One region of the Paenibacillus sp. FW101-FHT12H11 genome, then DNA from elsewhere that is predicted to be linked to it. Evidence: riboswitches for the same ligand, from Rfam matches in the RefSeq annotation. Region 1 holds a riboswitch; each other region holds the start of a gene.
The links. A riboswitch is a leader RNA that binds a small molecule or an ion and turns the genes downstream of it on or off. The one in region 1 is predicted to bind ZMP and ZTP.
Positions count from the first base shown of each region.

Region 1 (3,891 bases):
ATAGGTTTTCACACCCCACTCCTTTTCAATCTCCTTGCCGCGTTCCTCGTCACGGACTAGCATCGCCCGGACGGCGAAATGCTTGGGCAGCGCTTTGGCAATCCGCAAATAAAAATCGGCTCTCCACCCTCTGCCGACAATACCGAATTCTATTAATGACATGGCCGTTCTCCTCTCTTTCGTTAAATGCCACTAAGATAATAGGAAAGTGACATGTTTTGCTAGATTTTATTTTACTAAAGGATCTGCCGTTCATACAAGTGCGCAGCCCACCCTTGCGCTTCATAGCGTCCACAAAACGCAAATCCCTCACGGGAATAATATCTATTGAGTGCCGCGTTATCTCCCATACAATCAAAGCGTATCCAAGATTTCCCTTGTTCTTTGATATAGCTTTCCGCCCAATTGAGCAGCCGCGTGCCAATGCCCATGCCTGGATAGTCCCGAGAGACCGCCAATCGGTGTACATAGCCAGCATTTTCATGGTGCTGTTCTCTCCAGATCTCTTCGTCCCTCCATTGAATGGAAAAGCAGCCGACGGGCTCTCCATCCATGTGCGCCACAAAAAACTCATCCTGTTGAATCAAATCGAACACATACGCTTGTGAAAACCTCTCCTCTCGCCACTGTATAAAGCCCTGCGTCCGCTCAATCCACCTTGCGGCATGTACCAAAAGCTCTCGCACTGACTCAGCATCTGCCAGTTCTGCTCTGCGAATGTCCAGTTTGCTCTGCCAGAGGTACTCCAACCGTGCTGCCGTTTCCATCGCCAATGCTTCTCCGAACAACCTGGCTACAACATGTAACGCTGCATCGAAACCTGTAGTTACACCGCCCGACATGACAATTTTTCCGTTATCCACATACCGTACATCCTTCACAACCGTCGTACCTGGAGAAAGCATGCCTTGTAAAAGGTCGTACGCCATCCGGTTCGTTGTCACGCGAAGCCCCTCCAATATATCCACTTTCGCCAGCAACAAGGCACCGGTACATATCGAAAGCACAATTTCAGCGTTGTTCGCCACCTCTCGCAACCAATTGATCAGACGTAAATTATTTATTTCTGTTCGGGCTCCCCACCCTCCAGGCACGATGAGAATATCAATGGCTGGGCAAGTATCAAAGCTAAAATGTGGCGTGATCGTGATGCCGCTAACGGTAGTCAGCGGAGTAGCCTTTTCGGCTACCGTAAAAACGTGAAAATGACTACCCAAGTACCCGGCTACCCCAAATACATCATGGGGACCGGTAAAATCCAACGTATCTACCTTATCGTACAGCACAACTCCGACATGCCTTGTCCTCTTCATCGACATCATCTCCTCAGAAATAAAAAGAGCACTTGACCCAATGGATCAAACGCTCTGCCCAGGCGATCGGCTATATGCCATATGCGCTCCCCCGTAGTCCTCTACGTTTCGCCAGTTACGCATACCATAATTTCCCTTTATTATACAAAGGAAAAATAAAGGCGTCTAGATGAAGAGGAAGATTATTTTCTGGGATTATTTAATTGGAACTTTGAATATGACTAATAATCCAATAGCGAATAGTATGGAAATCGCATACGTAAGGATTGGCCGACTAAAATGTAAACGAAGCATGGGGAACGTGATGATATTGAACACGACGGAATACTGCATGGTCCAGCCATGAAAATGTTTGATCGCTCCTGTAAACATGTAGATGACCTCAATGAGGGAATAAATGACGACCCATAATCCTATCCATAATGCTGCCTTCGCAATTCCTTTGGGGTATAAACCAAGAAATATCAGCGTTGTAGCTGCAAATGCAGCCAAACAGCATATTTCAGTCCCTATCGTACTATCAATTGGCGGCATGGGTTGGTGCTGCCATAGCGGGTAATCTTTTGTCAGCAGAACATAAAATACGTCTCCAAGCAAGAAATATAACATTGTTGCATGATATTTTTGCCAATTTCTCCAGTCTCCCCAACGCCATGCCGAAAGGACAGATAATACAGCCATAGCAATGAAAATCATCCGAATACCCCATACAATTGGATCGTTTTACTTTTTATAATCCCCTAATGCATGTATAGGTATTCAGATTTCCTGCACGTCCGATTATAATACGTTTCTCTCCCTTTCACGAATCCATGCAGTTGCAAGCAGAATAGCCCCTCTAGCTGCAGCTGTGTCCGCTAAGTCATTGAGCATAACGAAATCATGGATTGTACCTTGGAAGCGTACAGCTGTTACCCGAACCCCGGCTTCTCTCAGTTTATTCGCATAGGCTTCTCCTTCATCCCTTAGTACATCTGCTTCAGCCGTAATCACAAGTGCTTCCGGAAGTCCTTTCAGTTGTTCCATGGAAGCTCTTAATGGTGAAGCGGTTATTTCCGCTCTTTCCCCTGGATCAGTTGTATACTGGTCCCAGAACCATTTCATAGCATCCTGGCGAAGGAAATATCCTGTTGAAAAATCTTTATAAGATTCCGTCTCAAACGATGCATCAGTGACTGGATAAAAGAGAACCTGCTTGCGGATCCGAGGGCCGCCGCGCTCTTTGGCTATTAAGGTAATGGCAGCGCTCATGTTACCACCGACACTATCCCCTGCAACTGATATGTTGTCGGATTGCAGTCTCTTTTCATGACCATGCTCGGCAACCCATTTTAGAGCTGTAAAAACTTCTTCAATTGCAACCGGGTATTTTGCTTCGGGCGACAGGCTATAGTTTGTAAAAACAACCGCGGATTGAGACCCAACCGCTAATTCTCGAACTAATCGGTCATGCGTATGGACATTTCCGAAGACCCAGCCTGCGCCGTGGGTGTAGAGAATCACAGGTAGAGAAGCCGTGATGTTTTGTGGACGAAAAATGGTTAGGGAGATGTCCCCTTTGGGCCCTCCCGGGATTGTTACATTCTCGACGTCAACAGGCGGCTTTGTTATGGGGCCGTCTTGAACTTCGTCAACGGCTTCCCTTCCTTTCTTCGGTCCTAAATCAAAGAGAAATGGTGGATTAGCTGTAACTTCTACGAAATCTTGAGCGGCTTGTTCAAGTACGATTTTCTTTTTCATTTTGGAACCACCTTTCATTTGGTTTCATTTTGTGGTCCCAATTTATTAACCCATTTGAGGGGAATGTAATCTGTTTGTTTGTAAATCCTTAAGCGGGGAACTCATCGATTATTTCAATAACTTCAATTTTTCCATTAATCAAAAGCTCCGGAAGTTCGTTGCTCACATTCCCCTTCCAGTATTCTCTAGCTTGTTCAATTTTTAAGGAAAAAGGGATCGCATCCTCCTTAGGCAATAGATTTCCATCGCCCTCAAAGTAACTTCCATTAACCCGAAGCCTAACAATTTGCAAAACTTTCCGATGATAGGATTCAAAAATGTTTTTCCATTTCAAAGCGTCTTCATAACTTTTCGCAGCATATAAACATGTCAATCTTGAAGGATACTCAGGGTACTCTTGAAGTCTAACCAACTCAACTAGTGCTTCTCTAATAGCTCTAATTGTTTGCCCTACATACTTAACAGCTACTTCTGCATTTTCTTTATCAAGTTTCAAGCCATCATTAGTGTAATGATCATTGAAAATTTGAATAAAGTCTTCGCCTTTGGCATTTAATTGTTCTTTTTCAAAAAAGAAACGGTATACTGTGTTTTTCTGGTCACGATCAAAATTGATTACTTGCCCCAGAGCCATCTTATTCCCAGTAACAATGTGATAAACATCCGAATCATTCATTCTCCTATCCTCCGAATACTGCTGTTCTTATGTTTCAGAAGCCACGTATATAATTCTTGATTGTTATACGTCTCTTCCATAACTTTATGGCTGTGACCCAGTTCGGAGTAGTACGTCGCTCTGATGTTTCCACCTGTCTTTGTTATCGATCTAACCATATCT
Region 1 covers NZ_JBYTCO010000005.1:3,656-7,546, reverse strand. The annotation lists gene AC3WTJ_RS16685 (Gfo/Idh/MocA family protein) at 1-162, opposite strand, end outside; gene AC3WTJ_RS16680 (GNAT family N-acetyltransferase) at 237-1,313, opposite strand; ZMP/ZTP riboswitch at 1,363-1,442, opposite strand; gene AC3WTJ_RS16675 (CBO0543 family protein) at 1,509-2,009, opposite strand; gene AC3WTJ_RS16670 (alpha/beta hydrolase) at 2,094-3,053, opposite strand; gene AC3WTJ_RS16665 (DUF2441 domain-containing protein) at 3,142-3,729, opposite strand; gene AC3WTJ_RS16660 (carboxylesterase family protein) at 3,726-3,891, opposite strand, start outside.

Region 2 (3,891 bases), on a different contig from region 1:
CGCATTATGCGCCAAAAGGATACATGCATATTGTATCTGGAGACAATTCTGAAGCAGTGGCTGAATGGATTCAGCGCGACATTCAAGCCGCTAAGGAGCGGGGGGAATCGACGGGGATCCTTACTTTTGAGGAAAGGGCTTCTCTATATGAAGCTGATTTGGTCATTGCCTGCGGCTCGTTAGCGGAACCGGATAAGATTGCTCAGGGGCTGTACGCAGCATTAAGGCAATTTGATCAGCAAGGGATTCAGTACATTGCTGCAGAAGGCTGCCCGGAAACGGGGATTGGTCAGGCCATTATGAACCGTCTGCGCAAGGCAGCCGGTCACCGGCTTGTACGTGTTTAGCTAGCATGATTCCCTGTTTGTCCGCATATCTTGGTTAAGAAAGCGGACAAGGGGGACAGCACTTATGCTCGTAACTGGCGTTGAATTTGGGCAGCTTATCACCATCTTCATCATGGCGATAGCCTTGGGTTTGGATGCTTTTTCCTTAGGAATCGGTATCGGCATGAAGGGGATTCGCTTGTTGGATATTTTAAAAATAAGCACGGTGATCGGTATTTTTCATATCATTATGCCGTTAATGGGCATATTTATGGGACAATATGTTTCGCTTCTGCTTGGCAATGTGGCCACTGCTGCGGGCGGATGTTTGCTCATTCTTTTAGGCTCCCATATGGTGTATAGTTCGATCCGTGGAGAAGAAGCAACCTCTTTTGATCATAGATCTTTATGGGGTCTGACGATTTTTGCGCTTAGTGTAAGCATAGATTCGTTTTCAGTAGGTGTATCCTTAGGCATGTTTGCGACGGATATCCTGCTAACCGTGCTTGTATTTGGTTTGTTCGGCGCGCTGCTATCCGTAGCTGGTTTATTGGTTGGCAGACGGGTGAACGGCTGGGTTGGCGAGTATGGAGAAGCGTTTGGCGGGCTAATTCTGCTCGCGTTTGGGATCAAGTTTTTGCTATGATACAATAGAGGCGGAGCAGGCTCTGCCTATGTTTATGAAGAAAGTTTTGTTACCGCAAAATTCAGCCCATGCTTACGAGAAAGTTTTACTACGCAAAACTCAGGCCCATGCTTACGAAGAAAGTTTTGCTACGCAAAACTCTAAGGAGGTTCTCATGTTGCGAATTCTATTTGTCTGTACAGGAAATACGTGCCGCAGTCCATTAGCCGAAGGTTTGCTGCGTATCAGGGTGCACCAAGAAGGACTTGCGGCAGAAGTTCGTTCAGCTGGCGTATCCGCGATGACGGGCGCTCCGATCTCCCGAAATAGTGCAACGCTGCTGCAAGAGGCAGGGTTCAAAGAGCCTATTCGTTCATTAGCGATACAGGAGTCTGAAGTGAAGTGGGCAGATCTCATTTTAACGATGACGATGGGGCATAAACGTTCGGTTATCCAGCGGTATCCGGGCGCGATAGATAAGATTTTTACACTCAAAGAATATGTAGAGGACGATCAGCGCATCCTTCAAGCGATTGAGGAGAGAGAGAAGTTGGTCACGGAGCTTCAGCTTAAGCAGGCTCTTTCACAAACAGTAACCGTTGAAGAACGAAATCGGATTTATCTGTTGGAAGATGCCATCCCGGATTATGATATTTCTGACCCGTTCGGAGGCCCTATAGAGGTTTACCGGCAAACAGCGAATGAAATCAGCGGGAGTTTAGATAAATTGGTTAAGAAGCTGCGCGAGCGGAAAGAGGATTCGCAGTCTGGGAAATGATTTGCGAAAGACATCTTTACACCTCGTGCATAATGCGATAAGATGGATTCATCAAGCAAGACTCAATGTAACTGGCGACGAGTGGGAGTAACCACAATGGAGCATTGAGCTATACGGCCGGTCGCCTGGGCAAAAGAGCAACGCGCTATTTCTAGCGTGTCCGCTCTTTTTTTCGTTTTCTGGTGGACTTTGGGATATAATAGAAGGGTCGAATTCGAACAAGCAAAGGAGCGTTCTATCCATGAAAATTGCGTTAGGTGCGGATCATGCAGGCTATCGTTTGAAAGATGTTATTATTCCTTTTATTGAATCCTTGGGCCATCAGGTCATAGATTATGGATGCAGCTGTGCAGATTCCGTTGATTATCCGGATTATGCACTCAAGGTTTGCGAAGATGTGGTTTCCGGGGAAGCCGACAAGGGAATTCTGATCTGTGGAACAGGCATCGGGATGTCGATCGCTGCGAATAAGGTTCCAGGCATCCGTTGCGCGCTGGTTCATGATCTATTTTCTGCTAAAGCCACACGGGAGCACAATGATACGAATGTACTTGCTTTAGGCGAGCGTGTCATCGGACCGGGTGTTGCCGAGGAAATCGTGAAAATTTGGCTGGAAACAGAGTTTTCCCAAGGTGTCCGTCACCAGAACCGCATTAACAAGGTGCAAAGCATCGAAGATCGCTTCGCGATTCATCCATAAGGGTGGCCACCATGACAAATTCCATACTTCACACGATTGCAGAAGATTTGGAAGCAAATCTTCGCGAGTTGGTAAAGGTGGGCAATCTACGGCCAGGTCACATTCTGGTCATTGGTACAAGCACGAGTGAGATTCTCGGTCATCGGATTGGGACGTCGGGGACGTTGGATGCAGCTCGGCCGATTTTTGAAACGGCGCAGCGCATTAGCCGCGAGTTCGGTTTGCACTTGGCTTTTCAGTGCTGCGAACATTTGAACCGCGCGCTTGTCATTGAGGAAGATCTTTTCGCGATCTCCCCTCAGCTTGAGCCAGTGTCGGTTATTCCTGTGCCAAAAGCCGGAGGTTCAATGGCCTCCTACGCGTACCGCCACTTCGCGAAGCCTATAGTCGTCGAGACGATTCAAGCGCATGCCGGAATCGATATTGGCAGTACGCTGATCGGGATGCATTTGCGGCGGGTTGCTGTGCCTGCACGGCCGCCCGTGCGGAATATGGGTCATGCTTATGTAACCATGGCCTTTACACGGCCTAAATTGATTGGTGGAACAAGAGCTGTCTACACACCTGAGGCTGCCGAGCAGCTCTATCAGCAAGCCGCGCCAGATGCGGATTGCTAGGTTAACTTATAGATATAAATTATCTTTTAGGAGGAATTCCATATGACAAACTTTCTAAGTAAACAAGATCCGAAAATCGTAGAAGCTATGAATCTAGAACTTGGTCGTCAACGCGACAAAATTGAGCTTATCGCTTCTGAGAACATCGTCAGCCAAGCTGTGCTTGAAGCGATGGGTACAGTACTGACTAACAAATACGCAGAAGGTTACCCGGGCAAAAGATACTACGGCGGCTGCGAATACGTAGACATCGTAGAAGATATCGCTCGCGACCGCGCGAAAGAGCTTTTCGGAGCTGAACATGCGAACGTTCAACCGCACTCTGGTGCACAAGCGAATATGGCTGTTTACTTGGCAGCTCTAAACCCTGGTGACACTGTTCTGGGTATGAACCTGGCACACGGTGGTCACTTAACACACGGCAGCCCTGTTAATGCTTCCGGTATTCTTTACAATTTCGTGGCTTACGGTGTAAGTGAAAAAGACTTCCGTATCGACTACGACGATGTTCGTAAAGCGGCTTTCAAACATAAGCCTCGCATGTTAGTTGCTGGCGCAAGTGCTTACCCGCGCACGATTGATTTCGAAGCACTAGCATCCATCGCTAACGATGTAGGCGCATTGTTCTTCGTTGACATGGCGCATATTGCCGGTCTAGTTGCTGCTGGTTTGCACCCGAACCCAGTGCCGCATGCACATTTCGTTACAACTACAACGCACAAAACGCTTCGCGGTCCTCGCGGCGGTATGATTCTTACGCGCAAAGCTTGGGCAGCTGCGATTGATAAAGCTGTATTCCCTGGTTCCCAAGGCGGTCCTTTGATGCATACGATTGCTGCAAAAGC
Region 2 covers NZ_JBYTCO010000017.1:49,268-53,158, reverse strand. The annotation lists gene AC3WTJ_RS35715 (L-threonylcarbamoyladenylate synthase) at 1-347, shown strand, start outside; gene AC3WTJ_RS35710 (manganese efflux pump MntP) at 412-972, shown strand; gene AC3WTJ_RS35705 (low molecular weight protein arginine phosphatase) at 1,127-1,729, shown strand; ZMP/ZTP riboswitch at 1,787-1,867, shown strand; gene rpiB (ribose 5-phosphate isomerase B) at 1,971-2,429, shown strand; gene AC3WTJ_RS35695 (TIGR01440 family protein) at 2,441-3,046, shown strand; gene glyA (serine hydroxymethyltransferase) at 3,089-3,891, shown strand, end outside.
Region 2: another riboswitch for ZMP and ZTP. It lies ahead of rpiB (ribose 5-phosphate isomerase B); the one in region 1 lies ahead of AC3WTJ_RS16680 (GNAT family N-acetyltransferase).

Region 3 (3,891 bases), on a different contig from region 1:
TATTGCGGCAAGTGCTTATTACCTTGGGACACCAGAGCACGATTACGAAGATAAGCACATCGCTTTTGTAGAGATGGCCATAGCCGACCGTGCGTATCGAGGATCAAGGCTCTTCATTAAGGGATTGCGTTTCTTGGTAAGCGAGATTATGTCCGACAATCCGGACGTTCAGGAAGTGAGATTCGCAGCGCTTGCAGACAATGTATATTTATGTAGATTGTATGCGAGATTTGCGGACACGAGCCAGGAAGCGGATAGCGAATTAGGGAAACAAATGAAATTTGGTGTCAAAATTAACAATCTGAGGGGTTTCTTAGATAAATTCATAAAGGTATAATATCTATATGACAGACAACTACCCTTGATAAGGAGGCGTTATGCATGATCGTAATTCCACCAAGCATTAATAAAGATACGAAAAAAGGCGGCGGTTTCGGTAAAATCGTCAAGGACAACGAGAATTTGCGAGCTAATCCGGTTTAATGGGTTTCGAATTCCGCACGTGTAAGTTCGAGATGGATTTCGAAGCTTACATCCGTTTTTTGATTCAGCAGCAAGCCTGTTTAAACTTGCCGTACCCTTTCGCGATGAAGCTTGCTTTCATGGGCAGTCCGCTACACTTCGGGCATGCCATGCTGATTATCCACGATGAGACTTACGATATCGTAGGTGCGGCAGGCTTCGTGTACGGCACAGGGGCAAATGATTATGAAGATCGAGAGATTTGTCAGGTCGAGATTGCCTTTATTTTGGAACACTATCGGCGTACACCGTTATTTCTGCGTGGTTTTGAGGCGTTATTGAGCCTTATTAAAGCTGGTAACCCAGACGTAAAGCAGCTCCAGTTCTGGAGTTCTACTGACAATAAGGAGATACAGTCAATTGTTTCTAGGTGGAGCAGCTTGCCTGGATTTCACTCATCAGTTGTGAATGATTTAACTTTCTACAAGTTTTCATTCGATGAGTTGGAAGCTTATTGCAGGCGAATTGGAAGAGAGCATTGAAAACTATCGCTATAGTTGTTATTATGTTTTCATACAAGTAACTGTGTGTGACTGGCGGAACATGGGGAACCATGAGGGAGCACACAGATAATCAGCCGTACGCCTGGGCAGAGGTAAGGGGATATCCCCTTACCTTTTTGCGTTTCAAATTTACTCAAAAGGGATGATGGAAATGTCAGCAGAAACATTAATCTTGGATGGTAACCGGGTCGCAGACGCCATGAAGGCATCACTGAACAACAGAATCAAAAACTTGTCCGATCAAGGCATCGTTCCTTGTTTAGCGACCGTGTTGGTCGGCGACGATCCTGCTTCGGCGACTTACGTACGGATGAAAGGAAACGCGTGCAAGCGACTGGGGATTCAATCCATTCGTGTAGTTCTTCCTGAACACACGACGACGGAGGAGTTAATTGCAGCCATTCACAAGCTTAATGATGACAACAGCGTGCATGGGATTTTGTTGCAACACCCGGTCCCGAAGCATATCGATGAAAGAGCAGCTTTTGAGGCGATTCATATCGATAAAGATGTCGATGGCGTCACGACGTTGGGATTTGCTCAAAATGCTTTTGGATTTGCCGAGTTCCCATCCTGTACGCCGGCGGCGATTATGGCCATTATAGATTATTATGAAATTCAGGTCGAAGGCAAACATGCTGTTGTTATTGGAAGAAGTCCAATTCTCGGCAAACCCGTCTCACTAATGCTGCTAAATAAGAACGCAACCGTTACGACCTGCCACTCGAAAACAACGAATTTGGCCGATATCGTGCGTCTGGGAGATATTGTTGTAGCTGCCGTGGGTAAACCCCGCTTTGTTCAAGGTGATTGGCTAAAACCAGGCGCAATTGTCTTAGATGCAGGTTACAATCCAGGAAACGTTGGTGATGTTGATTATGAGGCTTGTTGTGAGGTGGCTTCGGCTATAACACCGGTTCCTGCCGGGGTTGGTCCAGTGACCATTGCAACCTTGCTCAAACATACGGTCGATGCGGCTGAAAACATAGCTAACAAGCGACAAGCGTAGAGCGCCCCGAGCCTGCAAGTTTTGTAAACATCATATTTTCACCAACAACTGGTCATACTAGTGGATCTAGAGTAAAGAGGTGAAATCATGTTATTTAACATTATTGCAGGCTTTTTAATCCCCTGGGTGTTTGGCATTTATTTGTATAGAAAGTCTCGAACTATTGTGTTATTCATCTTTCCAATTACTGTCGTGATATCTGGCTTAATCAACGATACAGGGTACTATTTGGATTTTTGGGATTTCACCCCTTTGATTGAGAATGATGAGACGCTTTCAGCACTGCCGCTTGATATTGGGCTTTATCCCGTTATGGCCGGTTATTTGATTTATTGGATTCGAAAAAATAATCGGTATACACTTCTGAAAATAGGCTGTTTTTGCTTGGCTACGACTGCGCTGGAATATTTGGCGTTTATTTTTGGGAAAGTAGAATACAGCAATCATTGGAATATTGGTTGGACCTTTGTATCCTATCTACTTGCATATAGCCTAGTCAATTTGTATTACAGGCTTTTGGTAAGATACGGTTATTGGAAATGAAAAACGTTTAATTGCTCTTCGGGCCAGTGGCCAGAGGGAGTTGTTAAGCGTTTTTTTGTTGTTTTCCCTTGAGGAATAATTTGGATCAACCTGCTAAAAATATTTCTGAACGATTTGAAAAGGGGGCAACCGATGAAAATTAAAATGTTGTTCATTAGCCTGGTGATTTCAGTCTTATGCGCTAATGTCGGATATGCTGAACCAAAGCAATCTATACAAGCTGCTTTTGTGCGCGGCGGCGATCTATGGGTCAAAAAAGACGATAAGGAGCTGCAAGTTACGTTACATCAAAAGGTAAGCGAGCCCAAATGGTCGGCAGATGGAAAGTTCATTGCCTACTCACTTGCCCTAGGAGAACAGCAGCATGAGATATGGGTGTACAGCTTGGAGGCGAAAAAACATAATCGCGTCTATCCAGGCGGCGACAATTTTCAGTGGTCTCCCAATAGGAATGATCTTGCTTTTAAAATAGATGGCGTTCTGAATACCACAAAGATTGGCCGCGATAAAGTGGAACCCTTTAAGAATGTAACTCTGGGTGTGGATAACTACTCATGGGTACCTGATGGCAGTGGATTTCTGGTATCTTCACCTGCTCAGCTCAGGCCATCCGGTTGGACGAATGTGGAATTGTATATGGTTCCGGCCGACGCCAAAATGGATCCCAACAAGAGTAAGCATTTTTATACGCTTCCTACGGAGTCACCTGGCTTTTTCGCTGTTGGCACAAGCGTATTCAAATGGTCCAGTGATAAAAAGTGGATCTCGTTTATAGCGCATCCTACGGCATCTTTGTCGGCGGACGGTAATGCGTTATGCGTGTTGTCTTCGGATGGCGAACAGTTCCAGCAATTGGATAACATGCTTCACTACCCGCAATGGTTTGCCTGGTCGCCTACGAAGGCAAGGCTCGCCTATATTGCAGGGGAAGGCCGAGTTGCCGTGCAGAATAAGCATTTGAAGCTCAAGGATCTGCCCGCTCTGAAACCGGCTTCTTATACGCCTCAAGGATATGCGGATCGTGATTTTACATGGGAAAACGATCGCATGATCATTGTTTCTAGGTCCAAGGAATCCAAAGAGGATGCTGTATGGCCGCTTCCCGCTTTATATCAGCTGAGCCTTTCAAATAAAGAGCAGAAGCAGCTCACACATCCTCCGGAAAATAACGGGGACTTCGGTCCGTACATGCTAAGGAAGAGTAATAGACTAACCTGGATCCGTTCAGACGGAAACCATGCGGAAGTATGGAGCTCGAATCCGGATGGAAACAAAGCAGAGATCTTGATTTCCCAATTGGATGTAGGCGTTTCT
Region 3 covers NZ_JBYTCO010000008.1:242,633-246,523, reverse strand. The annotation lists gene AC3WTJ_RS25510 (hypothetical protein) at 1-337, shown strand, start outside; gene AC3WTJ_RS25505 (hypothetical protein) at 516-1,004, shown strand; ZMP/ZTP riboswitch at 1,042-1,120, shown strand; gene AC3WTJ_RS25500 (bifunctional 5,10-methylenetetrahydrofolate dehydrogenase/5,10-methenyltetrahydrofolate cyclohydrolase) at 1,177-2,034, shown strand; gene AC3WTJ_RS25495 (CBO0543 family protein) at 2,122-2,577, shown strand; gene AC3WTJ_RS25490 (TolB family protein) at 2,710-3,891, shown strand, end outside.
Region 3: another riboswitch for ZMP and ZTP. It lies ahead of AC3WTJ_RS25500 (bifunctional 5,10-methylenetetrahydrofolate dehydrogenase/5,10-methenyltetrahydrofolate cyclohydrolase); the one in region 1 lies ahead of AC3WTJ_RS16680 (GNAT family N-acetyltransferase).